4 regions of the Streptomyces sp. ALB3 genome follow, and region 3 is predicted to be linked to each of the others. Evidence: riboswitches for the same ligand, from Rfam matches in the RefSeq annotation. Region 3 holds a riboswitch; each other region holds the start of a gene.
The links. Region 3 has a riboswitch for cyclic di-AMP ahead of ACHFIV_RS11060 (M23 family metallopeptidase). Riboswitches for the same ligand answer to the same signal wherever they lie in the genome.
Positions count from the first base shown of each region.

Region 1 (6,971 bases), on a different contig from region 3:
AAGCCGTTGCGCTGGGCCAGCTCGACGGCGTCCAGGGTCTCGGTCAGCGAACCGATCTGGTTGACCTTGACGAGCAGGGCGTTGGCCGAGCCCTCCTCGATGCCGCGGGCGAGGCGCTCGGGGTTGGTGACGAACAGGTCGTCACCGACGATCTGCACCTTGGAGCCGAGCTTGTCGGTGATGACCTTCCAGCCGGCCCAGTCGTCCTCGTACAGCGGGTCCTCGATGGAGACCAGCGGGTACGCGGAGACGAGCTCCTCGTAGTACTCGGTCATCTCGGCGGCCGAGCGGGACTTGCCCTCGAACTCGTAGACGCCGTCCTTGTAGAACTCGGACGCGGCGACGTCGAGCGCGAGCGCGATGTCGCGGCCCGGGACGTAGCCGGCCTCCTTGACGGCCTCGATGATGAGGTCGAGGGCGGCGCGGTTGGACTCGAGGTTGGGGGCGAAGCCGCCCTCGTCGCCGAGACCGGTGGACAGGCCCTTGGTCTTGAGGACCTTCTTCAGCGTGTGGTAGATCTCCGCGCCCCAGCGAAGGGCCTCGGAGAAGGACTCGGCGCCGATCGGCGCGATCATGAACTCCTGGATGTCCACGTTGGAGTCGGCGTGCGAGCCGCCGTTCAGGATGTTCATCATCGGAACGGGCAGCAGGTGCGCGTTCGGGCCGCCGAGGTAGCGGAAGAGCGGGAGGTCGGAGGCCTCCGACGCGGCGTGCGCCACGGCGAGCGAGACACCGAGGATGGCGTTCGCACCGAGGGAGCCCTTGTTCTCGGTCGCGTCCAGGTCGAACATCGCCTGGTCGATGAGGCGCTGCTCGGTGGCGTCGTAACCGACGAGCTCCGGGCCGATCTGCTCGATCACGGCGAGGACGGCCTTCTCGACGCCCTTGCCCTGGTAGCGGTTGGGGTCACCGTCGCGAAGCTCGATGGCCTCGAACGCACCGGTGGAGGCGCCGGACGGAACAGCAGCACGTCCCGTGCTGCCGTCGTCGAGGCCAACCTCGACCTCGACCGTGGGGTTGCCCCGGGAGTCGAGGATTTCCCTGGCTACGACGACGTCGATGGACGGCACGAGGCATCTCCTTCTGGGATCTGACACTGGTTGTGCAGGGTCACTGTGGCCTTGCGCCACGAGCCTAACCGGCCCGGCCCGCTCCGTCGGCCGTCCGCCCGTCCCGTGGGACGAAAAAGGACTCAAGGACCCACATTCCGGGCAAAGCTCCAGAATTCTACTGGCAAGTAACCACAACAATTGAACGCTCGCGCCTCGGTGGGCCCACCGAGGCGCGCCGCCCGGCGGGTGCCGGACACGGCTCCGGCCCGGCGCGCGGGGGGTCGGCGCGCCGGGCCGGAACTCCGGAGCGGTGCCACGGGGCGGAGGAGGACCCCGGGCCGCTTCCGGCTACTTCAGGTGGAGCTGCTGGCCCGGGAAGATCAGGTCGGCCTTGTCGACGATGTCGTCGTTCAGGTCGAACAGCTTCTCCCAGCCGCCCTTGACCTTCTCCGCGTCGGCGATCTTGCTGAGCGTGTCGCCGGCCTTCACCTTGTACTCGCCGTCACCCTTCTCGACCTTCTCCCCGGTCGGGGTGGTGACGGTCTTCTCGGGGGCGGTCCGCTTCTCGCTGCGCGTGGTGGGCTGCTCGGCCTTGCGCTCCGGCGCGGCCTCCGGCGCGGTGTCGCCGTTCTTCCCGGAGCCGGTGTCGACACCCGGGTCCACACCGTCGTCCGTCAGGCCGCCGGCACCCGCGCAGGCCCAGGCACCGGGACCCTGGAGGTCGAGGAGCTTCTCGGCCGCGGCTATCTGCTGGCCCTTGGTGGCCAGGTCGGCACGGGAGGCGTACTGCGTGCCACCGGCCGCCGCCCAGCTGGACTGCGAGAACTGCAGGCCGCCGTAGTACCCGTTGCCGGTGTTGATGGACCAGTTGCCACCGGACTCGCACTGGGCGACGGCGTCCCAGGTCTCGACGGAGGCGGCGGAAGCGCCCGTCGCACCCATGAGCGGCACGGCGACGGCGGCACCGGTGACACCGGCCAGGGTCGCGATACGAACGGCCTTGGACGGGCGACGGTGCTTGCCCTTGCTGGAAAGCAGCATGGTTCTCCTCACCGACGCCTACGAGGTGAGCTGTCGGGTTCGGGCTGTGAGTCGCCCGGCCGTCCGCGATCACGGACGCCTTCACCCCTAGCCGCTCCCGGTCCGTCGTCCGACGGCCGGGTCCGGCACTTACCTGGGTCCCCCGCTCCTGCCTACGGCGCTTTACGCGTCGGTCCCCTTCGGCCGACGGCAGGATTCGGCGTGACGGTCGAAGGTGCCCGCGGTGCGAGCGGCTCCGACCGTAATCACACCCAACCCCCACATTCAAAGATGGACATAACGGTTGATCAGTCCCTAATGACCCAGCACGGAGCGTGGTTTTCGCAGGTCGGAGCCAATGCGGACGGACCGGACGGGCAGAGCGCCCCAGTTGAAGCAAAGAGACCCATGTCTCACTTACGCATAAGTGGACATAGGCCTCTGAACTGCCCCCCGTTTCGGGGTGTTTTCCCGCTTCGGGTCAGTTGGCGCCGGCGGTCTCCGGCTGCCCCTCGGGCTGCGCCTGCGACTGCTCCTCGGACTGCGCCTTCGACGTGTCGGCCGCGAGGCCGAGGTCCAGGTTCTGGCCGGGAAGGATCAGGTCGGGGTCGGAGCCCAGCTCGTCCTTGTTGGCCTCGTAGAGCGTGGTCCAGCCACCGGGGAGTTCCTGCGCGTCGGCGATCGCCCAGAGGTTGTCGCCCTCGCGGACGGTGTACGTCCCGTCCGCGCCCTGGCGCCCCCCGGAGTCGCCGCGCGAGGCGTGGCGGCCGGACTCGCGCCCGTCACCCGGCTCCGCCTCCGCGCTCGCCTCGGGGGCCGGTGTACCGCGGTGCTTCCCGCCCTTCGCGCCGTCGTCCTTCGACGCACCGGGCGTCCCGGAGGCTTCGGGGGACGGGGTGGCGGACGGCGACGCGCCGCTCCCGCTCGCCTCGTCCTCCCGGTCCGCCGCGCCGGCGGGCGCCTTCCCGTCCGCCTCGTCCTTCGCGGCGGAGTCGTCCGCCCCGTCCGGCGCGCCGGCGGCGTCCGTCGCTTCGGAGGAGGGGGTTTCGGACGGGGTCGCGGTGTCCGAGGGCTCGGCGGACGGCTCGCCGCCCGGGTCGACGCCGGGCAGCCCCTCGTCCAGGGCGAGCCCGGAGATCACGGAGCAGCTGACCCACGCCTGGGGGCCCTTGGCGTCCAGCAGCTTCTCCGCCACCGCGATCTGCTGCGAGCGGCTCGCGAGGTCCGCCCGCGGCGCGTAGGCCGTGCCGCCGTACGCCGACCACGTCTCCTGCGAGAACTGCAGTCCGCCGTAGTAGCCGTTGCCGAGGTCGGCACTCCACATGCCGCCGCTCTCGCATTCGGCGACCCGGTCCCAGGTCGACGCGTCGGCGGCTTGCGCGCCGCCCGCACCGAGCAGCGGGATGGCGATGGCCGATCCCGTGACGCCTGCGGCGACGACGATGGCGGGTGCCTGGCGAGGGCGACGGTGTCTGCCGGTCGCGGAGCCCATGGGATTGCCTTCCGTGTGACTGACATGTGACGGGTGAGTCGAACGGTGAACCTAGCCCTACTCGAACGTGTGTCACAAGTCGATGCAGCGGAGATCACGTGAAAGTCACGGAGTTGACAGTCTGTCACCTTCTGCCACCGGATGGCCGGGATCGAACTCCACAGGAAGCGTGCGCAGTCCACGCATGATCAACCCCCCGCGCCATCGCAAATCGGCAGGTTCCGCGGCGAGCCGCAGGTCGGGGAGGCGTCGCAGCAGGGTGGCCAGGGCCACCCTGCCCTCCAGCCGGGCCAGCGGCGCCCCCAGGCAGTAGTGGATGCCGTGCCCGTAGCCGAGGTGCTGATTGTCACTCCGCGCGAGATCCAGGGTGTCCGCATCCTGGAATCTCTCCGGGTCCCGGTCGGCGGCGGCCAGCACCACGAGCACGGGGTCCCCCGCCGCGATGTCCTGACCGCCCAGGGTCACGGGCTCGGTGGCGTAGCGCCAGGTCGCGAGCTCCACCGGTCCGTCGTAGCGCAGCAGCTCCTCGACGCCCGTGGCGAGCAGCTCCGTCTCACCGGCGGCCAGCGAGCGTTCCAGACGCTCGCGCTGGGACGGGTTGCGCAGCAGCGCGTAGACGCCGTTGCCGATGAGGTTCACCGTCGTCTCGAAACCGGCGAAGAGGAGGATGAACGCCATGGCGGCGGCCTCGTTCTCGCTGAGGTGCTCACCGTGGTCGCTCGCCCGGATCAGCCCGGAGATCAGGTCGTCACCGGGATCCTCCCTCTTGCGGTGGATGAGTTCGGCGAGATAGCCGCGCATCTTCTTGACCGATCGGGCCACCCCGCCGCGCGGCCCCCCGCCGTGCCGGATCATCATGCCCGCCCAGTCACGGAAGTCGTCCTGGTCCTCGCGCGGCACGCCGAGCAGGTCGCAGATCGCGTAGATGGGGAGGGGGAAGGCGAAGTCGTGGATGAGGTCCGACTTCCCCTCCTCGACGAAGGCGTCGATGAGGTGGTCGGTCAGCTCCTGCACCCGGGGCGCGAACTCCGCGACCCGGCGCGGGGTGAACGCCTTGGACACGAGCCGGCGCAGCCGGGTGTGGTCCGGTGGGTCGATGTTCAGCAGATGCGTCATCAGCTCCGCCTTGCGCTCCCCGGGGATGCCGGTCCTGCCCTTGGCCTGCGCCGACCCCGCGTGGTGGGCCGGGTCCTTGGAGAGCCGGGTGTCGGCGAGGGCCTGCTTGGCGTCGGCGTACCGGGTCACCAGCCAGGCCTCGACACCGCTCGGCAGGGCCGTGCGGTGCACGGGGCTGTGCTCACGGAGCCACGCGTAGGCGGGGTAGGGGTCGGTGGCGAACTCCCAGGTGAAGAGTTCGGGCGCTGCGTCGGGCGTGGAGGCCGTTCCGGGGCTGTCGTTCACTCCTCGACGCTATCCGGGCCGGTCCCGAGTCCTTCCGCCGCCCGGATCGCGTCCCGGTAGGCGCGGGCGGCGGCCCGCAGGGCGGCCTCGGGGTCGGTGCCGTCCTGCTCGGCCCGTACCGCGAGGGCGAGGAGCCGGTAGCCGACCCCGTCGCCCTCGGGCAGCGCGGTGCCGAGTCCCGCGGCACGGGCCCTGCTGCCCAGCTTGGCCGCCAGCGCCAGGCCGGGCTGGCCGAGCGGCACCCCGTCGGTGACCGACGCGCGCTGCTTCTCGACGGCCTTCGTCCGCAGCCAGTGCGCGCGGACGTCCTCCGGAGTCTCCGCGGTCGCGTCGCCGAACACGTGCGGATGGCGGTGGATCAGCTTCTCGACGATCGTGGCGGCGACGTCGTCGACACCGAACGGCTCCTCCGGGTCCTCCTGCGCGATGCGCGCGTGGAAGACGACCTGGAGCAGTACGTCGCCGAGCTCCTCCCGCAGTTCCTCGCGGTCGCCGTCCTCGATGGCCTCGACCAGTTCGTACGCCTCCTCGATGGCGTACTTCGCGAGGCCCTCGTGTGTCTTCTGCGAGGTCCACGGGCATTCGAGGCGGATCCGGTCCATCACCTGGACCAGGTCCAGGAGCCGGGCGCCCGGCAGGTCGTAGGAGCCGGGCAGCAGCTCCAGGTCGGGCATCTGCACCCGGCCCGAACCGCCGAGGCGGGCCAGACCGTCGGTCAGCCGCTGATCGCCCTCGCCGCCCACCAGCACCACCACGGTCCTGCCGCCCGCGCAGTCGTCCACGAGCTCCCCTGCCGAGGGGGCGGTGTGCTCGACGGTGATCCCCGCCTCACGGAGGTACGGCAGCTGCGGGTGGTCCCGCTCGGCGCACAGCACCCGGTCGGCCGCGTGGAGCGTCTGCCAGGCGGGCCAGGACAGCAGACCGGGGGCGACCCGGTGGCTGGCGGTGAGCAGGACGATGCGGCCGGGATCTTCAGCGTTCACGCCCCCGAACCTACCCCCGGGCGGCCGGGGTCAGGCGCCTGCCTCCGGCTCCTCCCCCTGTGCACGGGTGACCTGCTTGATCCACGGCGCCTGATAGGTGCTGAGCTGGACCTTCCGGTCGTCCCAGCTGCCGTAGCGCGGGTTGACGTCGATGTGCAGCTCCTCCGACGTCCTGGCGAGGGCCTCCTGCACGGCCTGCATCCCGGCGGGGCTCTGCAGGTCGACCCCGAGCGCCCGGGCCAGCTTCTGGATCTGGACCTCCGTGCGCAGGGTCTCGTCGATCTGGCCGGGCGCCACCCAGCTCTGCTCCAGCATCCGCGTCCGCACCCCCTCCTCCCCGCCGGACTGGTCGGCGACGACACCGCGGATCTGCTGGATCTCCTTGCGGCTGACGCTCACCCCGGCGTCCTCGGTGGCCCGGTCAAGGATCTTTCCGAGGATCATGCCGGACAGCTTGGCCCGGATCAGCCGGCCCGACTCCGTCACCAGCTTCTCGGGCTGCTTGGAGTCCAGCTGCGCGCTGCGCACGTCGGCCGCCTGCGCCTGGAGGGTGGCCACGTCGATCCGGTCACCGCCGACCACGGCCGCGGCCCCGGGGTGGGCCTCGCCGCCGCACGCGGTCAGGAGCGGTGCCGCGACGAGCGTGGCGGCGGAAAGGGCGAGCGCGGTGCGACGTCGGCGGTGCAAAGGAGCCTCCCGGGGAGAGTTTGTGCATCAGTGCACAAAGCCTTGCGGTGATCGATGTTAGGCAGTGGACGTGGTTCGGGCCACTGCTTCGACCAACGATTTCCGGACCGGTCTGTGTGGGGTCGCGGACGAAATCCCCTGCGGCGCGTCTTTCCGGACCCGGCCCGGCCTACCGGGAGCCGCGTACGTCCTGGTGGTGGGTCAGCTGCCGGCGGAGCTCCGTGGGGAGCGGATGATGCGGGCCGTAGGCGCGCTCGGTGTCGTACAGGAGGGCCTGCAACTGCGAGCGGCCCGCCGTGTGGTCGCCCACGCCGAGCAGCAGGTGGCCGATCCGGT
Region 1 is NZ_JBISCE010000044.1:36,840-43,810, forward strand. Features, by position in the region: gene eno (phosphopyruvate hydratase) at 1-1,070, opposite strand, end outside; gene ACHFIV_RS28750 (transglycosylase family protein) at 1,401-2,093, opposite strand; cyclic di-AMP (ydaO/yuaA leader) riboswitch at 2,094-2,263, opposite strand; gene ACHFIV_RS28755 (transglycosylase family protein) at 2,554-3,564, opposite strand; gene ACHFIV_RS28760 (cytochrome P450) at 3,670-4,965, opposite strand; gene ACHFIV_RS28765 (nucleoside triphosphate pyrophosphohydrolase) at 4,962-5,948, opposite strand; gene ACHFIV_RS28770 (hypothetical protein) at 5,979-6,635, opposite strand; gene ACHFIV_RS28775 (serine/threonine-protein kinase) at 6,805-6,971, opposite strand, start outside.
Region 1: it holds a riboswitch for cyclic di-AMP, as region 3 does, so the genes downstream of both, ACHFIV_RS28750 (transglycosylase family protein) here and ACHFIV_RS11060 (M23 family metallopeptidase) in region 3, are expected to answer to the same signal.

Region 2 (6,971 bases), on a different contig from region 3:
ACGATCCGGCCGCCGGTGGGCAGGTCGGGGCCCGGGACGAAGCGCATCAGCGTCTCGAGGTCGGCGCCCGGGTGCCGGATGAGGTGCCGGGCGGCGGCGATGACCTCTCCGAGATTGTGCGGGGGCATGTTGGTCGCCATGCCGACCGCGATCCCGGAGGCGCCGTTGACCAGGAGGTTCGGGTACGCCGCCGGGAGGACGACCGGCTCCTGCTCCTGGCCGTCGTAGTTCGACTGGAAGTCGACCGTGTCCTCGTCGATCGACTCCGTCATGAGTGAGGTGGCGTCGGCCATCCGGCACTCGGTGTACCGCATGGCGGCCGGCGGGTCGTCGTTGCCCAGTGAGCCGAAGTTGCCGTGCCCGTCGACGAGGGGCAGGCGCATCGAGAACGGCTGTGCCATGCGCACCAGTGCGTCATAGATCGACGCGTCACCGTGCGGGTGCAGTTTTCCCATGACTTCGCCGACGACACGTGCGCACTTCACGTAACCGCGGTCGGGGCGCAGCCCCATCTCGTTCATCTGGGACACGATGCGGCGGTGCACGGGCTTCATGCCGTCGCGGGCGTCGGGCAGAGCCCTGGAGTAGATCACCGAGTACGCGTACTCGAGGAAGGAGCCCTGCATTTCGTCGACGACGTCGATGTCGAGGATCTTCTCCTCGAAGTCGTCCGGCGGCGGGGTTTTCGTGCTGCGGCGGGCCATCGCGGCTGCGACTCCTTCACAGATTCTGTCGGGCAACCTCAGGTACTGACGCCGACCATTGTGGACCGCCGTACTGACAACGCCGACCTCGACCCGTCCGAAGCGGTCCCCGGGCCCTCCCCGGGGGCCCTGTCCACGGCACCGTCCACGACGACATTCACCCGGCGGGAACTTCGCCAGGTGCCCGTGCGCTTGCCTAGAGTGGCAGGTCCGGCAGGAATCCTGTACCGATCGAAGGGACGTACATGCCCATGGGTCACACGGCCACAGCCCAGGCCGGCTCCGGCGGCTTGACGGCGACCGAGCACCGTCTGGCCAACGGCCTGCGCGTGGTGCTCTCCGAGGACCATCTGACCCCCGTCGCCGCGGTCTGCCTCTGGTACGACGTCGGCTCCCGCCACGAGGTCGAGGGGCGCACGGGTCTGGCCCACCTCTTCGAGCACCTGATGTTCCAGGGCTCCGGGCAGGTCAAGGGGAACGGGCACTTCGAGCTGGTGCAGGGGGCCGGCGGCTCCCTGAACGGCACGACCAGCTTCGAACGCACCAACTACTTCGAGACGATGCCCACCCACCAGCTCGAACTGGCCCTGTGGCTCGAGGCCGACCGGATGGGCTCGCTGCTCGCCGCGCTCGACGAGGAGTCCATGGAGAACCAGCGGGACGTCGTGAAGAACGAGCGCCGCCAGCGCTACGACAACGTCCCGTACGGCACGGCCTTCGAGAAGCTCACCGCCCTCGCCTACCCGGAGGGCCACCCGTACCACCACACGCCGATCGGCTCGATGGCCGACCTCGACGCGGCGACCCTGGAGGACGCGCAGGCGTTCTTCCGGACCTACTACGCGCCGAACAACGCGGTGCTCTCCGTGGTCGGCGACATCGACCCGGAGAAGACGCTCGCCTGGATCGAGAAGTACTTCGGCTCCATCCCCTCCCACGACGGCAAGCAGCCCCCGCGCGACGGCTCGCTGCCCGGCATCATCGGCGAGCAGCTACGCGAAGTGGTCCAGGAGGAGGTCCCCGCGCGTGCGCTCATGGCCGCCTACCGCCTGCCGCACGACGGCACGCGCGAGTGCGACGCCGCCGACCTGGCGCTGACCGTGCTCGGCGGTGGCGAGTCGTCCCGCCTGCACAACCGCCTGGTCCGCCGTGACCGTACGGCGGTGGCCGCGGGATTCGGGCTGCTCAGGCTGGCCGGCGCGCCCTCGCTGGGATGGCTGGACGTCAAGACGTCCGGTGGCGTCGAGGTGCCGCAGATCGAGGCCGCCGTCGACGAGGAGCTGGCCCGGTTCGCCGAGGAGGGCCCCACCCCGGAGGAGATGGAACGCGCCCAGGCGCAGTTGGAGCGCGAGTGGCTCGACCGGCTCGGCACGGTCGCCGGCCGCGCGGACGAACTCTGCCGCTACGCGGTCCTGTTCGGTGACCCGCAGCTCGCCCTGACCGCGGTGGGCCGCGTCCTCGACGTGACGGCCGACGAGGTCAAGGCCGCCGCCCGGGCGCACCTGCGCCCCGACAACCGTGCGGTCCTGGTCTACGAACCGGTCGAACCGGCCGACGAGACGGACGGCACCGACGCGCACGAGGGGGCCGACAAGTGACCGACGCCGCCGTGACTGGAGTAGCGATGCAGTACCACCCGCAGCCGACCGCCGGCGAGGCCAGGCCATGGGCCTTCCCCGCGCCCGAGCGCGGCGCTCTGTCCAACGGGCTCACCGTGCTGCGCTGCCACCGCCCGGGCCAGCAGGTCGTCGCCGTGGAGATCTTCCTCGACGCCCCGCTGGACGCCGAGCCCGAGGGCCTGGACGGGGTGGCCACGATCATGGCGCGCGCGCTGTCCGAGGGTACGGACAAGCGCTCCGCGGAGGAGTTCGCCGCGGAGCTGGAGCGATGCGGCGCCACACTGGACGCCCACGCGGACCACCCGGGACTCCGTGTCTCGCTGGAGGTCCCGGTCTCCCGGCTGGCCAAGGCCCTCGGCCTGGTCGCCGAAGCCCTGCGGGCCCCGGCCTTCTCCGAGAGCGAGATCGAGCGCCTGGTGGGCAACCGCCTCGACGAGATCCCGCACGAGCAGGCCAACCCGGCGAGGCGGGCGGCGAAGCAGCTCTCCAAGGAGCTCTTCCCCGCCACCGCGCGGATGTCACGTCCGCGCCAGGGCACCGAGGAGACGGTCCGGCGGATCGACGCCGCGGCCGTACGCGCCTTCTACGACGCCCACGTCCGTCCCTCCACCGCGACGGCGGTCGTCGTGGGCGACCTCACCGAGGTGGACCTCGACGCACTGCTCGCGGAGACCCTCGGGGACTGGTCGGGCAACGCCGGACAGGCCCGGCCCGTGCCCCCGATCACCGCGGACGACACCGGCCGCGTGGTCATCGTGGACCGCCCCGGGGCCGTGCAGACGCAGCTGCTGATCGGCCGGATCGGCGCGGACCGGCACGACAGCGTGTGGCCCGCCCAGGTACTCGGCACGTACTGCCTCGGAGGCACCCTCACCTCCCGGCTCGACCGCGTGCTCCGTGAGGAGAAGGGCTACACCTACGGCGTGCGGGCGTTCGGCCAGGTGCTGCGCTCGACCGCTCCCGGTTCGGCATCCGGAGCCACAGGCGCCGCGATGCTCGCCATCAGCGGCTCCGTGGACACCGAGTCCACCGGTCCCGCGCTCGACGACCTCTGGAAGGTCCTGCGCACCCTGGCGGCCGAGGGCCTCACCGACGCCGAGCGCGAGACCGCCGTGCAGAACCTCGTGGGCGTCGCCCCGCTGAAGTACGAGACGGCGGCCTCCGTCGCCGGCACCCTGGCCGATCAGGTGGAGCAGCACCTCCCGGACGACTACCAGGCCCAGCTGTACGCCCGCCTGGCCGCGACCGGCACGGTCGAGGCGACCGCCGCCGTGGTCAACGCGTTCCCGGTGGACCGTCTGGTCACCGTCCTGGTCGGGGACGCCGCGCAGATCGCGGAGCCCGTGAGGGCGCTCGGTATCGGCGAGGTGTCGGTCGTCAGCGGCTGACCGGACGGGACACGGCGGGACCCCGGCGCGGACACGTGCCGGGGTCCCGCCGTGTGTCCGATTTGCTGAGAACGGTGCCGTTCGTCCTGTGGGATGTGCGACAAAAGGCCCTTTCTGTTTGGCGAGGGAAAGCGGCCCGTCCTAGCGTCGGCCCGGCTGTCCGCCGGACGACTGCCGCGCCCGCGGCGCACGGACAGCCATCGCCGAGTCCCCGTCAGGCGCGAGCCTGGGGAGCCGGGGACCCATGAAGTCCCTGGGGTGAATCGGATCGCTGTACCTCGCCAGAGGCGCAGCGGCCCGTAGGAGACCTTCCTGCTCCGAACCCGTCAGCTAACCCGGTAGGCGAGAAGGAAGGAAAGGAAACCAGCCCCTCCATGGCGTTCATCCGTGCCACCGGGAAGCACCGTGCCCCGAGCCGCCTGACGCGTAAGAGCGCCAAGGCCGCCGGTATCGCGGCCCTGGCCACCACCGGCGTCCTCGGCGCCACGGCCTCCCCGGCCCTCGCCGCCGACTCCGAGGCGGTCGCCGCCGCCGGGACCGGTCTGACGCAGACCGTCGCCCTCGACACCACCCTCGCCGCCCAGATCGACGCCCAGGCCGAGGCGCAGCAGCGCCAGGCCGAGATCGCCGCGAAGGCGAAGGCCGAAGCGGAGGCGAAGGCGAAGGCGAAGGCGAAGGCCGAGGCGAAGCGCAAGGCCGAGGCCCGTGCCGAGGAAGCGCGCGAGGAGAAGGCGCGTGCCGCCCGCGCCGCCGAGCGCGCCCGCCTGAACGCCTTCCACCTCCCGGTCGCCGGCTCGCACGTGACCACCGGCTACCGGTCGGGCGGCGCGCTCTGGTCGTCCGGCAGCCACTCCGGTGTGGACTTCCAGGCGGCGTCCGGCACCTCCGTCGTCGCGGTCGGTGCCGGCACGGTCGTCGAGGCGGGCTGGGGCGGCGCGTACGGCAACAACATCGTGCTCCGGATGAAGGACGGCACGTACACCCAGTACGGCCACCTCTCCTCGATCGGCGTCTCCGTCGGCCAGAGCGTCGGCTCGGGTGAGCAGATCGGTCTCTCCGGCTCGACCGGCAACTCCACGGGACCGCACCTGCACTTCGAGGCCCGGACCACCGCCGAGTACGGCTCGGACATGGACCCCGTCTCCTACCTCCGCGCCCACGGCGTCCAGGTCTGACACACGCCGCACGAGACCGTTCCGACGTAGGCCCCGGCTCCCGCCGGGGCCTTCGCCGTCTTCCGCGAAGAAGTGGCCGAAGCCGTCACGGAAGTGCTCCCTGGCCAAAAGATATCCATGGATTCCACCCCGCCATCGGAAATTCGGGCCGGTTGCAATAGAGTCACGGAACAGGCGTCGATCGGCCGCGTTCCGCGGGGATTAAGGCGGAGGTTCGGACATGCGCATTCCCGCGCATTCGGTATGCACGGCAATCCGTGACGACATCGTCTCCGGTGTCTTCGCGCGCGGCAGCCGCCTCACCGAGGAGGTGCTCGCACGCCGCTACGGTGTGTCCCGGGTCCCCGTGCGCGAAGCGCTGCGCACCCTGGAGTCCGAGGGTTTCGTCGTCACCCGCCGGCACGCCGGCGCCTGCGTGGCCGAACCCACGGAGCAGGAGGCCGCCGATCTCCTGGAGATCCGGATGCTGCTTGAACCCCTCGGTGCGGCCCGCGCGGCGCAGCGCCGTACGGAGGCGCACCTCAAGGTGCTCCGCGGCCTGGTCAGACTGGGGCAGGAGCGCGTACGGCGAGGTGAGGGGGAGGACCTGCGCTCCCTGGGCGGCTGGTTCCACGAGACGCTGGCGCAGGCCTCGGGGAGCCCCGCGCTCATCGCCCTGCTCACCCAGCTCCGGCACAAGATCGCCTGGATGTACGCGGTGGAGCAGCCGGCCCTCCCCGCGGACTCCTGGGCCGAGCACGGTGCCCTCGTCGACGCGGTGGCGCGCCGCGACCCCGAGCGGGCCAGGGCGCTCGCCGCCCAGCACGCCGAGAGGGCCGGTGCCGCCCACCGGCTCCGGCGCGCGGACCGGCCCGGGCACACCGCGGGAGCGGCGCGGGTGAGGTCTTCGCAACACCCCGTAAACATCGCGGGAGTGCGCCATTAACAATTGCGCCGTATACAAAGAGGGTGTTTAGCGGAGGGCTTTCTTTTCGCTGCCCTTCTCGTGTTTTCCGAAGGTGCGGCCGATAGGTGCGGACCGGTCAGGGAAAACAGAAAAAGCCGCGGCTCCCGGTGGGGATGCCGCGGCTTTTCCGCAGAGAGTGTCCCGGCTCGCAGCGGCCGGGATCAGACGGTCTCCGGAAGCTCCTCGAGCCCCTCGGCGACCAGCTTCGCCAGGCGGTCCAGAGCCACCTCGGCGTTGTCCGCCTCGGACGCGAGCACGATCTCCTCGCCGCCCTGGGCGCCCAGACCGAGCACCGCGAGCATGGAAGCCGCGTTCACCGGGTTGCCGTCCGCCTTGGCGATGGTCACCGGGACACCGGAGGCCGTGGCGGCACGGACGAAGATGGAAGCGGGGCGGGCGTGCAGGCCCTCGGCCCAACCGACGTTGACGCGGCGCTCAGCCATGGTTCTGCCCTTCACGTATCAATGGGTTGTCTAGACCAGTCTCTCATGCAGTGCGCACTGCTGTGCCCGGCACCGCCGCAGGCCGCCCACCGTCCGCCGGCTCCCTCAGCGTGCCCTTCCCGGGATCCCGCCGCGACCGGTGCGACGAGCCGTAGGCTTTGCCCATGGAGCCCACTCCGGAGCAGAGTCCGCATCACGCGTACCCCGACCACTGGGAGGCGGACGTGGTGCTCCGTGACGGTGGCACCGCGCGCATCAGGCCCATCACCACGGAAGACGCCGAGCGGCTGGTCAGCTTCTACGAGCAGGTGTCCGACGAGTCGAAGTACTACCGCTTCTTCGCCCCGTATCCGCGTCTCTCCGCCCGGGACGTGCACCGCTTCACCCATCACGACTACGTCGACCGGGTGGGACTGGCCGTCACGATCGGCGGTGACTTCATCGCCACCGTCCGCTTCGACCGGATCAACGAGCAGGGCCGGCCCGCCTCGGCTCCCGCGGACGAGGCCGAGGTCGCCTTCCTCGTACAGGACGCCCATCAGGGGCGCGGAGTCGCGTCGGCCCTCCTCGAGCACATCGCGGCGGTGGCGAGAGAGCGGGGCATCCGCCGGTTCGCAGCCGAGGTGCTGCCCGCCAACAACAAGATGATCAAGGTGTTCCGGGACGCCGGGTTCACCCAGCAGCGAAGTTTCGAGG
Region 2 is NZ_JBISCE010000008.1:105,420-112,390, forward strand. Features, by position in the region: gene ACHFIV_RS07385 (DNA topoisomerase (ATP-hydrolyzing) subunit A) at 1-704, opposite strand, end outside; gene ACHFIV_RS07390 (M16 family metallopeptidase) at 950-2,302, shown strand; gene ACHFIV_RS07395 (M16 family metallopeptidase) at 2,329-3,711, shown strand; cyclic di-AMP (ydaO/yuaA leader) riboswitch at 3,903-4,070, shown strand; gene ACHFIV_RS07400 (M23 family metallopeptidase) at 4,086-4,886, shown strand; gene ACHFIV_RS07405 (GntR family transcriptional regulator) at 5,107-5,811, shown strand; gene ACHFIV_RS07410 (HPr family phosphocarrier protein) at 5,994-6,275, opposite strand; gene ACHFIV_RS07415 (bifunctional acetate--CoA ligase family protein/GNAT family N-acetyltransferase) at 6,440-6,971, shown strand, end outside.
Region 2: it holds a riboswitch for cyclic di-AMP, as region 3 does, so the genes downstream of both, ACHFIV_RS07400 (M23 family metallopeptidase) here and ACHFIV_RS11060 (M23 family metallopeptidase) in region 3, are expected to answer to the same signal.

Region 3 (6,971 bases):
CGGGACGCCGGCGGCACCACACCCTGCACGGCCACGGGCCTGCTGGTCGACGCCCTCGTCAGGGCGCTGCCCGGACGCACGGTGCACACCGGACCGCTCACCGGCTCCGGCCATGTCGTCCGGGGGCCGGAACGGGCCGGGCTCCGGGCCACCGGTGCCATCGCGGTGGACATGGAGTCCGCCGCCACCCTCCGCACGGCGGTGCGGACGGGTCCACGCCCGGTTGCGGCCGTACGGGTGGTCGTGGACGCTCCAGAGCATGAGCTGGTCCGTATCGGCACGGTCCGCGGTGGAATATCGGCATTCCGTGTTCTTCGTGCTGTCCTTCCGGCTTTCCATGAATGGCACCGATCTTTGCTGCTCCCCAGGAGGTGAGCCCAGATGGCCATGCCGCTCCGTCAGTCCATCAAGGTTGCGACGTATCTCTTCGAACAGAAGCTCCGCAAGCGGGAGAAGTTCCCGCTGATCGTCGAGCTGGAGCCCTTGTTCGCCTGCAACCTCGCGTGCGAGGGCTGCGGGAAGATCCAGCACCCGGCCGGAGTGCTCAAGCAGCGCATGCCGGTCGCGCAGGCGGTCGGGGCGGTCCTGGAATCAGGTGCCCCGATGGTCTCCATCGCCGGTGGAGAGCCGCTCATGCACCCGCAGATCGACGAGATCGTGCGCCAGCTGGTGGCGAAGAGGAAGTACGTGTTCCTCTGCACCAACGCCATGCTGATGCGCAAGAAGCTCGACAAGTTCACCCCGTCGCCCTACTTCGCCTTCGCGGTGCACATCGACGGGCTGCGCGAGCGGCACGACGAGTCGGTCGCCAAGGAGGGCGTCTTCGACGAGGCGGTCGAGGCGATGAAGGAGGCCAAACGGCGTGGTTTCCGGGTCACGACCAACTCCACCTTCTTCAACACCGACACCCCTCAGACCGTCATCGAGGTACTCAACTACCTCAATGACGAACTGAAGGTCGACGAAATGATGATCTCGCCCGCCTACGCCTACGAGAAGGCGCCCGACCAGGAGCACTTCCTGGGGGTCGAGCAGACCCGCGAGCTCTTCAAGAAGTCCTTCGCGGGCGGCAACCGCCGCCGCTGGAGGCTCAATCACTCGCCGCTCTTCCTCGACTTCCTGGAGGGAAAGGCCGACTTCCCGTGCACGGCCTGGGCCATCCCGAACTACTCGCTCTTCGGCTGGCAGCGGCCCTGCTATCTGATGAGCGACGGGTACGTCCCCACCTACAGGGAGCTCATCGAGGACACCGACTGGGACAAGTACGGCCGGGGCAAGGACCCGCGGTGCGCCAACTGCATGGCGCACTGCGGCTACGAGCCCACCGCGGTGCTCGCCACCATGGGATCGCTGAAGGAGTCCCTGCGGGCGGCGCGGGAGACCATCGGCGGGAGCCGGTGACGTCGTGACGACGGGCCGGCCGGCCGTTCCGGGGTGACCGGCCGGCCTTCGCGGAGCGCGGCCGTGCGCTCCGGGGCCGGGCCGGTGGGAGCAGCCGGGACGGGAGGCGTGCCGTGCGGTGCCGCGCACCGCACGGCGGCAGCGGAGACACGCCGACGAAGGGGAACGGCCATGAAGGACCAGCCGCCGGAATTCGATCTGGCGCGGCTCCTCGCGGAACGAGGCGCCGAACGCTACGAGCTGCACACCCGGCACCTGAACCACCAGTTGCCACGGATGCTGCACACCCTCGGTTTCGACAAGGTCTACGAGCGTGCCGAGGGCGCGTACTTCTGGGACGCGGAGGGCAACGACTACCTCGACATGCTCGCCGGCTTCGGCGTGATGGGGCTCGGCAGGCACCATCCCGTCGTACGGCGGGCGCTCCATGACGTCCTGGACGCGTCACTCGCCGACCTCACCCGCTTCGACTGCCAGCCGCTGCCCGGCCTGCTGGCCGAGAAGCTGCTGGCGCACAGCCCCCACCTGGACCGGGTCTTCTTCGGCAACAGCGGCACGGAGGCGGTCGAGACCGCGCTCAAGTTCGCCCGCTACGCCACTGGTAAGCCCCGGATCCTGTACTGCGACCACGCCTTCCACGGGCTGACGACGGGCTCGCTCTCCGTCAACGGCGAGAAGGGCTTCCGCGACGGGTTCGCGCCCCTGCTGCCCGACACGGCCGTCGCGCTCGGCGACCTCGACGCGCTGCGACGCGAACTGAGGCGGGGCGATGTCGCCGGACTGGTCGTGGAGCCCGTCCAGGGCAAGGGGGTCCATGCCGCGCCGCCCGGTTTCCTGCGGGAGGCGCAGGAGCTGCTGCGCCGGCACAAGGCCCTGCTCATCGCCGACGAGGTGCAGACCGGGCTCGGCAGGACCGGCGACTTCTACGCCTATCAGCACGAGGAGGGAGTCGAACCCGACCTCCTCTGTGTCGCCAAGGCACTCTCCGGCGGATACGTGCCGGTCGGTGCGACACTCGGCAGGGACTGGATCTTCAAGCGCGTCTACTCGTCCATGGACCGGGTCCTCGTCCACTCCGCGAGCTTCGGATCCAACGCCCAGGCCATGGCGGCCGGACTGGCCGTCCTCTCGGTGATGGAGCGGGAGGAGACCGTCGCGAACGCCCGCCGCACCGGTGATCTGCTCCGTGAACGGCTGGCCTCGCTCGTCGGCCGCTACGAACTGCTGCACGAGGTGCGCGGCCGTGGACTGATGATCGGGATCGAGTTCGGCCGGCCGTCCTCCCTCAAGCTCCGCAGCCGTTGGACGATGCTGCAGGCGGCGCGCAAGGGGCTCTTCGCGCAGATGGTGGTGGTGCCGCTGCTGCAGAAGCACCGGATCCTCACCCAGGTGTCAGGTGACCACCTGGAGGTGATCAAGCTGATTCCGCCGCTCGTGATCGGGGAACCGGAAGTCGAACGCTTCGTGTCCGCCTTCACCGCCGTCATGGACGACGCGCACAGCGGAGGCGGACTGATGTGGGACTTCGGCAGGACTCTCGTGAAGCAGGCCGTCGCCAACCGCTGAGGTGTGTTTGCCTCCGAGGCAAAAGATTTGCCTCAGAGGAAAGATCCTGGCCCAATGGAGGAATGAATCCTCCCGAAGCGGTGGCGGACGAGCTCCCGGGGATCGCGCCGCGCCTGCGCGACCTGCGCCGCAGCCGTGGCCTCACCCTGGAGACGGCGGCGGGACGCGCGGGGCTGTCCCCGGCCCACCTCTCCCGGCTCGAGACGGGCCGGAGGCAGCCATCGCTGCCGATGCTCCTCGGACTGGCCCGTGTCTACGGTACGACCGTCTCCGAGCTCCTGGGCGAGATGCCTACCGATCGTGACGCGATCGTCCGCGGCGGTCCGCCCGAAGGGGCGCCGCGCGGTACGGAAGCGGGCGGCTGGCTCTACCGGCAGGCCGGTGGGCCGGGCCGCGCCATGCAGGCCCTGCGGGTCCGTGTCCCGTACGGCGCTGAGGACGATCTCGTACGCGTGCATCCCGGCGAGGAATGGCTGTACGTCCTCGACGGCCGGCTGCGGGTGGTGCTCGGGGAGACCGTGCACGACCTCGAGCCGGGGGACAGCGCGCACTTCGACTCGCTCACCCCGCACCGCATCGCCGCGCTCGACGCCGACGGGGCGCGCCTGCTCTTCGTCCACACGCTGCTGCAGAGCCCGGCAGCCGAGCTGTGCCTGGGTGGCGGAACGCACCGGCTCTGATCCCGCACGCTCACCGCGCGCATTCCTCGCCACCCGCGCACCCTCGTCACCGCGCTCCCTTCGTCACCCCGGCCCGAGAGGCCGGAAGAGAGGAAAGCCATGTCGGATCCGGAGTACTACGACCCCGAGTACTATGACCCGCTCACGCCGCGCAGGCCGAAGACCGGGGACACGCAGGAACGCCGGATGCCCCGGGGGCTCGTGATCCGGCTCATCGCCTACCTGGTCGCCGGGCACGTCGTCGCGGCCTTCCTCTTCCTGCTCTTCACCGTTGCCGGCAAGGGATGATCCCCGGCGTCACGCGCCGTCGACGAGGCGCTCGCGCAGCTTCGCACGGGTCTCGTCGCTGATCTTCAGACCGTCGCGGAGGTAGCGGTCCGTGCTGCCCCAGATCTCCGCGATGGTGGCGAACGCCGCGTCCAGGTACTCGGCGCGGGCGCCGAAGAGCGGGTTGAGCAGTTCCATCACCTCGTCGGACATTCCTGCCGACGACATGTCGCTGCGACGGACCTTGTAGCGGCGGTGCGCGTCGTTCGACTTGAGGTAGTCGGCCTCGATGGCCTCCTTCTCGACCCCGACCGCGAGCAGCGAGACGGCGACGGACAGGCCCGCCCGGTCCTTGCCGGCCGCGCAGTGCATAAGCGCCGGGACGCTGTCCTCGGCAAGTGCGTGCAGCACGCGGCTGTGTTCGGCGGTGCGGTCCCTGATGATCGAACGGTACGAGGCGATCATGCGCTCCGACCCCTTGCCGTCGGCGAGGATCGAGCGCAGCTGCTGGATGTTCCCGTCGCGCACCAGCCGCCAGAACTCCGCGCCGTCGGCCGGGTCGGACAGAGGGATGCTGACATTCCGGACACCGGGGAGTTCCACGTCGAGTCCGTCGAGTTTGTGGTCCGCCGCGTTGCGGAAATCGAAGATCGTGTGCAGGCCGAGCCCGGCGAGGAACGCGGCGTCGGCCTCGGTGGCGTGGGCGAGGTGGCCGCTGCGGTAGAGGCGTCCGTAGCGCACGGTGCGGCCGTCCACCGTCGGAAGCCCCCCGACGTCACGGAAGTTGCGGACACCGGTCAGGCTGACCTCTGTCGGCTCGGGGCCGACCGGCGGGACCTCTGGCAGCTGCGTCACAAGGGCTCCTGGGGTGTCGGGCGCCGGCGCCGCTCGCCGACGGGGGCACGCCCGCGACGATACGACACGGCTGCAGTGGGCATGTGTCTCGGTCGCCCTTCGAGGCGTCAGGGGTGGCAGCCATGACATGTCCGTATTGGTGTATTTAGGCGAACATGCCCTGCTTGTGCGGCAGATGGTGTGAGGTGGGTGAGCGGGATCATATCCGTGACGGTGCGTGGTGAAGGCGCCGACGGGTATTCCTGATGCCGTGCGGAAATCCAAGATCCCTTATCCACGGAGTGTGACGGGAATTCCGTACCGGAAATGAAGCATGGATTCCGGTACGCATTCCGCGGCTTGTTCGTGGGGACCCGGCTCGCTTACGGTCACGGTCAATCCGGACGGAACGCCTAATCCTGCCGCCGCCCGGAATCCGCACCGACTCACGTGTGGCAGGAGCGGGGGAACCAGGTAGGCCGCCGGCCGGAGGGATCCGGACGGCTCGGGGTCAAGTCGCGCACCGCGCGGCCGGGCAGCTCCAGTCCGAACCCGACAGCTCACCTCGCAGGCGCCGGAGAGGAATGCCCCATGCCCGCAAAAGGCAAGCACCGTCGTACGAAGACCGGCCCGATCTCCCGTGGCGTTCTTGCCGCAGGGACCGGCGGCGCCGTTCTCGCCCTTCCGCTGATCGGCGCCACCGGCGCCCACGCGGCGGAGCAGGCGGCACCGGCCGCCACGTCCGTCGCCGCGCACAGCGCCCCCGCGTCGGCGGCGAAGGCCACCCCGAAGACCTATTCCGTGGTCTCCGGCGACTACCTGGCCAAGATCGCGGCCGACCAGAAGGTCAAGGGCGGCTGGCAGAAGCTGTACCAGGACAACCGTGACGTCGTCGGCGAGAACCCGAGCCTGATCTTCCCGGGCATGAAGCTGACCCTCGCCGCCAAGGCGTCGGGACCGGCCGAGAAGCCCGCCGAGGCGGCTCCCTCGAAGGCGAAGTCCGCCGCCCCGGCCGAGAAGTCCGCGGCTCCGGCCGAGAAGGCCGCCGCCCCGGCCGAGAAGGCGGAGGAGAAGGCCGCGGCGACCACCGGATCCGGTGCCTCACAGAGCAGCGGCTCCGGCTACGTGAGCCCGGTCGAGAACGGCGGCGTCAGCACTCAGTACCGCGCCTCCGGCGCCAGCTGGTCCAGCGGCTACCACACGGGCTCCGACTTCCAGGCGGCCTCCGGCACCAGCGTCCGCTCCATCGGCCCGGGCACCGTGGTCTCCGCGGGCTGGAGCGGCTCGTACGGCAACGAGGTCGTCATCCAGCACACCGACGGCATGTACTCCCAGTACGCGCACCTGTCCTCCCTCGCGGTCTCGGCCGGACAGACGGTGACCGGCGGCCAGCAGATCGGCCTCTCCGGCTCCACCGGCAACTCCACGGGCCCGCACCTCCACTTCGAGGTCCGGACCGGCCCGAGCTACGGCTCGGACGTCGACCCGATCGCCTACCTGCGTTCGCACGGCGTCTCGATCTGAGGCACAGCACCTGACGGTGCGTGAAAGGGGCGGTGCGCTGCGGCGCACCGCCCCTCTCCTTATTCCGGCTTTACCAAAAACTGACCGGGTGGTCTTTCTCACCACCCGTCAACCCCTTATTACGGTCGCGTAGGTCACATTCGAGGGTGCAGGATAAGCCCTTGTGGCAGACGATTCGAGAAACAGACAACGAGGCACCATCGGGTCGTACGCAGCGATCGGCGACAGCTTCACCGAAGGGGTCGGGGACCCGGGCCCCGGCGGGACGCTCGTCGGCTGGGCGGACCGGCTAGCGGTCCTCCTCGCGGACCAGCTCCCCGTCCCCGGTGCGGTGGTGGGCCCCGCGGACGACACGCACGGAAATTTCCGGTACGCCAATCTCGCCGTACGCGGACGCCTCCTCGACCAGATAGTCGAGGAACAGGTCCCCCGCGCCAAGGAGCTGGCACCTGACCTGGTGAGCTTCTGCGCGGGCGGGAACGACATCCTGCGTCCCGGTTCGGACCCGGACGACGTGGCGGAACGCTTCGAGCGCGCGGTAGCCGAGCTCACGCAGGCGGTCGGCACCGTCATGGTCACCACCGGCTTCGACACCCGTGGGATCCCCGTGCTCAAGCATCTGCGGGGCAAGATCGCCATGTACACCGCACACGTGCGGTCCATCGCGGACCGCTACGACTGCCCGGTGCTGGACCTGTG
Region 3 is NZ_JBISCE010000009.1:117,770-124,740, forward strand. Features, by position in the region: gene ACHFIV_RS11030 (phosphorylase family protein) at 1-375, shown strand, start outside; gene hpnH (adenosyl-hopene transferase HpnH) at 382-1,401, shown strand; gene ACHFIV_RS11040 (aspartate aminotransferase family protein) at 1,573-2,967, shown strand; gene ACHFIV_RS11045 (helix-turn-helix domain-containing protein) at 3,030-3,647, shown strand; gene ACHFIV_RS11050 (DUF6126 family protein) at 3,747-3,935, shown strand; gene ACHFIV_RS11055 (tyrosine-protein phosphatase) at 3,945-4,769, opposite strand; cyclic di-AMP (ydaO/yuaA leader) riboswitch at 5,178-5,335, shown strand; gene ACHFIV_RS11060 (M23 family metallopeptidase) at 5,340-6,272, shown strand; gene ACHFIV_RS11065 (SGNH/GDSL hydrolase family protein) at 6,436-6,971, shown strand, end outside.

Region 4 (6,971 bases), on a different contig from region 3:
CGTCGGTGACCGGCGGCAGGTCGGGCTCGATGAACAGGCCCGCGTACTGGGGCGTGGGCAGCGGGGCCGGAGCGCCCGGCTCGGCGGTCGCGGTCGCGGTCGCGGACGTGCCGGCGGGGCGCCGCTGGGTCGTGCGGGCAGGCATGTCGGTCATCTCAGGAGTCCTGTACGTAGGTGTGCGGTGAGAGCCCCGTGACCGAGCCACTGCGGAATGTGCCGGACTGGTCCCGACCGGTACGGCGACGAAGTGCCGCTACCGGTCCCGCGCCGCTCCGGGGGCGGCCGGATCATCATGCGGTGCATGCAGACTGTAACCCTCCCGGCACGGCTTCCACCCGGAATTGGACTCCGGCATGACGGTCAGTGCGGCGGTGCGGGCTCGATGTTCTGGTTTGCGTGGAAGAGATTGTGCGGGTCGTAGACCCGTTTGACCTCGGAGAGCCGGTCGTAGTGACCGCGGTAGGTGGCCCGGACGCGGTCCTGGGACTCGCCGGTCCCCAGGAAGTTCACATAGCCGCCACCCATGGAGTGCGGGTGGAGCGCCTCCCAGTAGCCGACGGCCCACTCCCGCAGCGCAGCCGCGTTGGCCGGGTCGGGGTCGATGCCGGCGATGACGCCTGACCAGCGCGCGTCGCGATAGGCCCATGCGGTGTCGTCGGGGCCGACACGGCCGGCCGCCCCGTCGACCGGGTACAGGTGCATGGTCGACAGTCCGGTGGGGAGCCTCTCCGCGAAGGAGGCGTGCACGTCGGCGGCGTCGTCCGTGATCCGGTCGAAGAAGGCGCCGCGCCAGTACCACTGGAGCCCGGCCGGCATCAGCGCGTCGAACATGGACTGCAGCGCCGGGTAGGGCATCGGCGCCGTGAAGTGGAACGCGGGCGGTCCCGGCTCGCCGACGGCGGCCAGGGTCTCCTCCAGCGCTTCCGGGTCCGCGGTCGAGGACCAGACGACGCCGCACATCTTCTGCCCGTGGATCTCCTCGGGGAAGGGCGGCCCGGGCGGGACGGTCAGCGAGGCGAAGAAGCCGTAGAGGTCGTCAGGCGCCTGCGGCAGGAAGTCGCGGTACCAGTGCATGACGTCGTGGAAGAGGTCCAGGGGCCACAGGGTGATGGCGACCCCCACCGTGTCCACGGGGTGCAGCTCGAAGTCGAACGAGGTGACGACACCGAAGTTGCCGCCGCCGCCCCGCAGCGCCCAGAACAGGTCGGCGTGCTCGCTCGGGTTCGCGGCGACGAAGCTGCCGTCGGCCAGGACCACGTCCGCGGACACCAGATTGTCCGCCGTGAGGCCGTACTTGCGGGTGAGGTAGCCGTGGCCGCCGCCGAGGGTGAGACCGCCGATCCCGGTCGTGGACATGATGCCCGCGGGGGTGGCGAGACCGAACGCGTGGGTGGCGTGGTCGAAGTCGCCGAGTGTCGCGCCGCCGTCGGCCTGCGCGGTCTGGGTGGCCGGGTCGACCCGCACACCCCGCATGGGGGAGAGGTCGAGGGTGACGGCCCCGTCGGAGAGCCCGAGGCCGGGGCCGCTGTGGCCGCCGCCCAGGACGGCGACGTCCAGGCCGTTCTCGCGGACGAAGTCGACCGCCGCCATGACGTCCGCCGTGTCGTGGCACTTGACCACCGCCGCCGGCTTCTTGTCGATCATGGCGTTGTAGACCGCGCGGGCCTGCCCGTACTCCTCGTCGTCCGGGCCGATGACCGGTCCCCGCAGAGCGGTTCTCATCGACTCGAGAAGGGTGCCGTCCATGGTGGTCTCCTAGCGCGGGTGCGCCCGGCCTCCCCTGGCACGATCGGATCGGGTGAGGCTGCTGGGCCGGCGCCGACACTGGGGATGCCGCGCAGACGGGACCGAACACCGAAAGCTTGCTCCTCCAGAGTCCCGCCGCTCAGGAAGCCCCGCAATCGCGGGGTGCCGCGCCCCCGCCCCGTCCGGTTCGCACGGGGTGGCGTGTGCGGACCGGGGCGCGGCGGTGGGCTCATCCCTGCTGCGTGGCCGCGGTGTCCTCCCGCGACGGCACCGGGAGGGCCGGTGCCTCGCTCTTGCGCAGATGCACCATGAGCCCGATGAACCCGGCCGCGAATCCGCTGAACAGGCCCGATATCCCGTGGTTGAGCGCGTTGACGGAGGCACTGCCGGGCACGCCGATGACCAGGTAGTTGACGGCGGCGCTGATCAGTGAGCCGAACACGGCGCCGAACGCTCCGCTGACGAGGGACACGCGCAGGGGCGACGGCGCGGCCGGGTGAATCGGGGCGGGTCTGTGCGATGTGGACATTACGGAAGCCCTTCAGGCAGGAATGACACGGGATTCGGGGGGTGCGGCAACACTCTTGGGCACGCCGCCGTGCCCGGCAACTACGCGGGCACCGCTGTGTGTTGGCGTCTCGGGTGCACGCGGGGTGGTCACCGGGCGGTGAGCGGGGTGGCGAGCGGTGGCCTGACGTGGTCGGAGCACCGTCCGGGATGGCGTAGAGTTGCAATCACAACGGCGCGGGGTGGAGCAGCTCGGTAGCTCGCTGGGCTCATAACCCAGAGGTCGCAGGTTCAAATCCTGTCCCCGCTACTGAAGACGGAGGCCCGGATCCTTTCGAGGATCCGGGCCTCCGTCGTATGCCGGTACCTCTGCCGTCGGTGGCCGGGGAACCCGCGCGTGCGCCTCACGGGCAGGCGCGTGCGCCTCACGGGTACGCACGTCACGGGTCTCCGCTCCGGGAGCAACTACGATCGGTACGGGGACGGACATGCCGTCTCCGCACGGGACGCACTGACGATCCACGCGCAGCACCGGTTCTCCGACTGACCCACGGAGGACGGGGCTCCGGCGCTCTTCTCCTCGGCCGAAGACGGGTCGCCGCGCGGCGTGGCTCCGGTCGGGCCGGACGGGGCGCGGTACCGTCCGCAGCCGTGGGTGGACCAGGTGGGAGTGCACAGGTGGGGAAGCCGGACGGACGGCGAGGGGGCGCTGCGGGGAACGTCCGTTCCCGGCGGTTCGTGCGCGTGCTGCCCGCCCTGATGATCTGCGTCGGCGTGATCGTCGACCTCGCGACGCCGTCCCAGGTCACCGCCGTCCCGCTCTTCGCCGCCGCCCCGTTGATCGCCGCTCCCTTCTTCTCGTTGGCGGGCACCGTCCGGATCGGGGCGGCCGCGATCCTCGTCGTGCTCGCCATCCGTGTCTCGGACGGCGTGCTCACCGAGGTGATGCCGGTCACCGACCTGCTCACCCTGGTCACCGTCGCCGCGCTGTCCCTGGTCATCAACCGTGTGGTGCGCCGCGGGAACGAGCAGCTGGCCTCGGCCCGGGTGATCGCGGAGACGGCGATGCGCGCGGTGCTCCCGACGCCCGAGGACCGGATCGGCGGGCTGCTGGTCGCGGCGCGGTACGAGGCGGCACAGGCGGACGAGTTCGTCGGCGGTGACCTGTTCGCCGTCGCGGACACGCCGTTCGGGGTGCGGCTGGTCGTCGGGGACGTGCGGGGCAAGGGGCTGGACGCGGTGGCGGCCGTGGCCGTCGTGATCGGGGCGTTCAGGGAGGCCGCCGAGCAGGAGCTGTCGCTGGAGGGGGTGGTCCAGCGGCTGGAGCGGGCACTGGCCCGTGAGGGCTCGCGACGGGGCGGGCTCGACTCGATGGAGGGGTTCGTCACCGCCGTCCTGGCGGAGATCCCGGCGGGTTCGGACACACTGCGGGTCGTCAACCGCGGTCACCCCGAGCCGCTCGTGCTGCACGAGGACGGGGCGCTGGACGTGCTGTCGCCCACCGTGCCCGCCCTGCCGCTCGGGATGGGCCTGGACGCGTGGCCGGACCGGTCGGACGAGTGGACGCTGCCGGCCGGGGCGATGTTCCTGGCGTTCACCGACGGTCTCTCCGAGGCGCGGGACGCCAAGGGCGTCTTCTACGACCCGGCGGCCCGGCTGCGCGGCCGCCTCTTCCCGGGACCCGACGAACTCCTGTCCGCGCTCACCGACGACGTACGGCTGCACACCGGTGGCCGGTCCACGGACGACCTGGCACTCCTCGCGGTCGGCCGCCCCGCGCGGGGACAGCAGGAACGCCGGACGACGGTGAAGATCGTGCGGCGGGACAGTGAATGACCGGTCGCGACCGTCGGTAGTCGAAGGACCTCACTGCGCATAACAGTTGACACAACGTCAGAAAGTGATGGCCGAATGAGGTGTACTCAACTCGCCCGTTTGAGCCCCTTTGGTCCCTGAAAGTCCGGGCCAGAGCCATCAACGATCTGTGGGAACAGCTTGGAATCGGACCCGGTCGTCTATTAACGTTCGATAACGCAGCGCGGTTGTAGCCGCCGTCGCAAGAGACGGCACCGTGCGCAGCGCCGAATTCCGCAAGGGAACCGGGGAACCACCTACATGGGGTGAATCGGGCACCTGTGTCTCGTGAGAGGCGAAGGGGCCCGTAGGAGACCTTCCTGCTCCGAACCCGTCAGCTAACCCGGTAGGCGAGAAGGAAGGAAAGGAGCGCGCCCACGTGGCGTCCAACCAGCCTGCCCCCGAGGCACCGTCATCCTTCAGGACCGGCGGCCTCGCCGATGAGGACAGGACGTGGGACGAATGGAATCCCACCGAGGAGTCCGTCCGTCCCGTACGCGGCCGGCACCGTGTAGCCAAGCAGCGCGGTCTCGCCCGTAGCTCCACCGTCCTCGGTGTCGGCGTCATCGCGGCCGTCGGAGCCGGTGGCATGGCCACCGCGCAGAGCAAGCCGCCCGTCTCCATCTCCCTTCCCGATTCCATCGCGGACAATCTCCCCGACGCCAAGTCCCTTCCCGGCGTGGGCGCGTTCATGTCCGGTGACGCCGACCCGGACCACGCGACGGTCGCCGCGTCGTCCCCGCTCACCACCGCGGGCATCACCGCCGCCGAGGCCGAGCAGGGCACCACCGACGCGGGGGAGGCGCTGCGCGCCCGCATCCTCCAGCAGGCCGAGCAGCAGCAGGCCGGAGCCGATGCCGTGGCCAGGGCGGCACAGGAGCAGGCGGCGGTCGAGGCAGCCGCGGTCCAGGCGGCGAAGCAGCAGAGCAAGGCCGAAGCCGAGGCCGCCGCGGAGAAGAAGGCGGCGGAAGAGGCGGCGAAGAAGAAGGCGGAGGCCGAGCGTCTCGCGAAGCTCGCCGCCAGCTACGCCGTCCCGACCTCGTCGTACTACATCAGCTCGACCTACGGTCAGGCCGGTTCGATGTGGTCCTCGGGCCACCACACCGGGCTGGACTTCGCGGCTCCGACGGGCACCCCGGTCAAGGCCGTGCACAGCGGTACGGTGAAGTCCGCCGGCTACTCCGGGTCGTACGGCTACCGCACGGTCCTGGAGCTCGACGACGGCACGGAGGTCTGGTACTGCCACCAGTCCTCGATGGACGTGACCGCCGGTCAGCGGGTCACCACCGGCCAGACGATCGGCCGTGTCGGTGCGACCGGCAACGTGACCGGTGCCCACCTGCACCTGGAGATCCACACCGCGGACGGCACGGGCGTCGACCCGATGAGCTGGCTGCGCGGCAAGGGCCTCACCATCTGAGTCCCCGGGGGTCTTCCGTCCGGCCCGGTACCGAGCAGGCCCGATCGGTACGGAAGACCCCGCGCGTCGGCAGCCGGCGCACCGAACCCCGGCGGCCCTGACGCACGACCCCCCGACGTCAGGGCCGCCGGTCCGTCCGGGGAGGCGGTCTTCCCGGACCGTGTCCAGCCGAACCGGAATAGTCGCCTCAGCCGACTGGTTGTCCCCGGGTATGACTTCTCTGCGCCCGCTCGGTTCCTCGAGCCTCAAGGTCTTCCCTCTCGCTCTCGGCGGCAACGTCTTCGGCTGGACGGCGGACGAGGACCGGACCTTCGCCGTCCTCGACGCCTACGTGGCGGCCGGCGGCAACTTCATCGACACCGCCGACTCGTACTCGGCCTGGGTGCCGGGCAACGAGGGCGGTGAGTCGGAGACCCTCATCGGCAGGTGGCTGGCGGCCCGCTCCCGCCGCGACGATGTCGTCATCGCCACCAAGGTGGGCGCCCACCCCGCGTACAAGGGTCTCTCGCCCACCACGGTCAAGGAGGCGGCCGAGGCGTCGCTGCGCCGGCTCGGCACCGACCACATCGACCTCTACTACACGCACTTCGACGACGAGAGCGTGCCCGTCGAGGAGATCATCACCGCGCTCGACCAGCTGGTGAAGGCCGGCACGGTGCGGGAGATCGCCGCCTCCAACATCAGCCCGGAGCGGCTCCAGGCCTCCCTCGACTTCTCCGAGCGCGAGGGCATGGCCCGCTACGTAGCGCTCCAGCCGCACTACAACCTCGTCTCGCGCGACACCTACGAGGGCGCGCTCCAGGACACGGCCTCCCGCGCCGGTCTCGCCGCCGTCCCCTACTTCGCCCTCGCCTCGGGCTTCCTCACCGGCAAGTACCGGACGGGTGCCCCGGTCGAGAGCGCGAGGGCCGAGGGCGCGGGCAAGCACCTGGAGACCGAGCGCGGACGCAAGGTGCTCGCGGCGCTCGACAGGACCGCCCGGGAGCACGACGCCGAGGTCGCCACGGTCGCACTGGCCTGGCTTGCCTCCCGGCCGACCGTGACCGCGCCCATCGCCTCCGCGCGTACGGTCGAGCAGTTGCCCGCACTGATGGCGGTGGACGGGCTCCGGCTGACCGAGCGGCAGCTGGCGGACCTGACGGAGGCATCAGCCTGACCCAGGTGCGGCCGTGGACGACCGGGCCCGGTACTCCGCAGGAGCGGCCGGGCCCGGTCAGCCGGGCGGTGGGCGGTGTCCGCCGTCCTCCATGTACGGGTTGTATCCGCCGTAGTGCCGGTGCGGTGCCGGAAGCTGCTGCGGCGGCGGGCCGCCGTGCGGGAACTGGCGGGGGAACGGAGGCGGCACCGACGGCCGCCGGGTGCTGAGCCGGCCCGTCGCGTGGGCCGCGTAGGCCAGGGCGGGTCCCGCGATGTCCCGGCGGTGCCAGAGGTGGTGCAGCAACTC
Region 4 is NZ_JBISCE010000046.1:660,939-667,909, forward strand. Features, by position in the region: gene ACHFIV_RS33040 (hypothetical protein) at 1-154, opposite strand, end outside; gene ACHFIV_RS33045 (FAD-binding oxidoreductase) at 361-1,746, opposite strand; gene ACHFIV_RS33050 (hypothetical protein) at 1,976-2,275, opposite strand; tRNA gene ACHFIV_RS33055 (tRNA-Met) at 2,490-2,563, shown strand; gene ACHFIV_RS33060 (PP2C family protein-serine/threonine phosphatase) at 2,992-4,089, shown strand; cyclic di-AMP (ydaO/yuaA leader) riboswitch at 4,323-4,475, shown strand; gene ACHFIV_RS33065 (M23 family metallopeptidase) at 4,487-5,527, shown strand; gene ACHFIV_RS33070 (aldo/keto reductase) at 5,739-6,683, shown strand; gene ACHFIV_RS33075 (PrsW family intramembrane metalloprotease) at 6,741-6,971, opposite strand, start outside.
Region 4: it holds a riboswitch for cyclic di-AMP, as region 3 does, so the genes downstream of both, ACHFIV_RS33065 (M23 family metallopeptidase) here and ACHFIV_RS11060 (M23 family metallopeptidase) in region 3, are expected to answer to the same signal.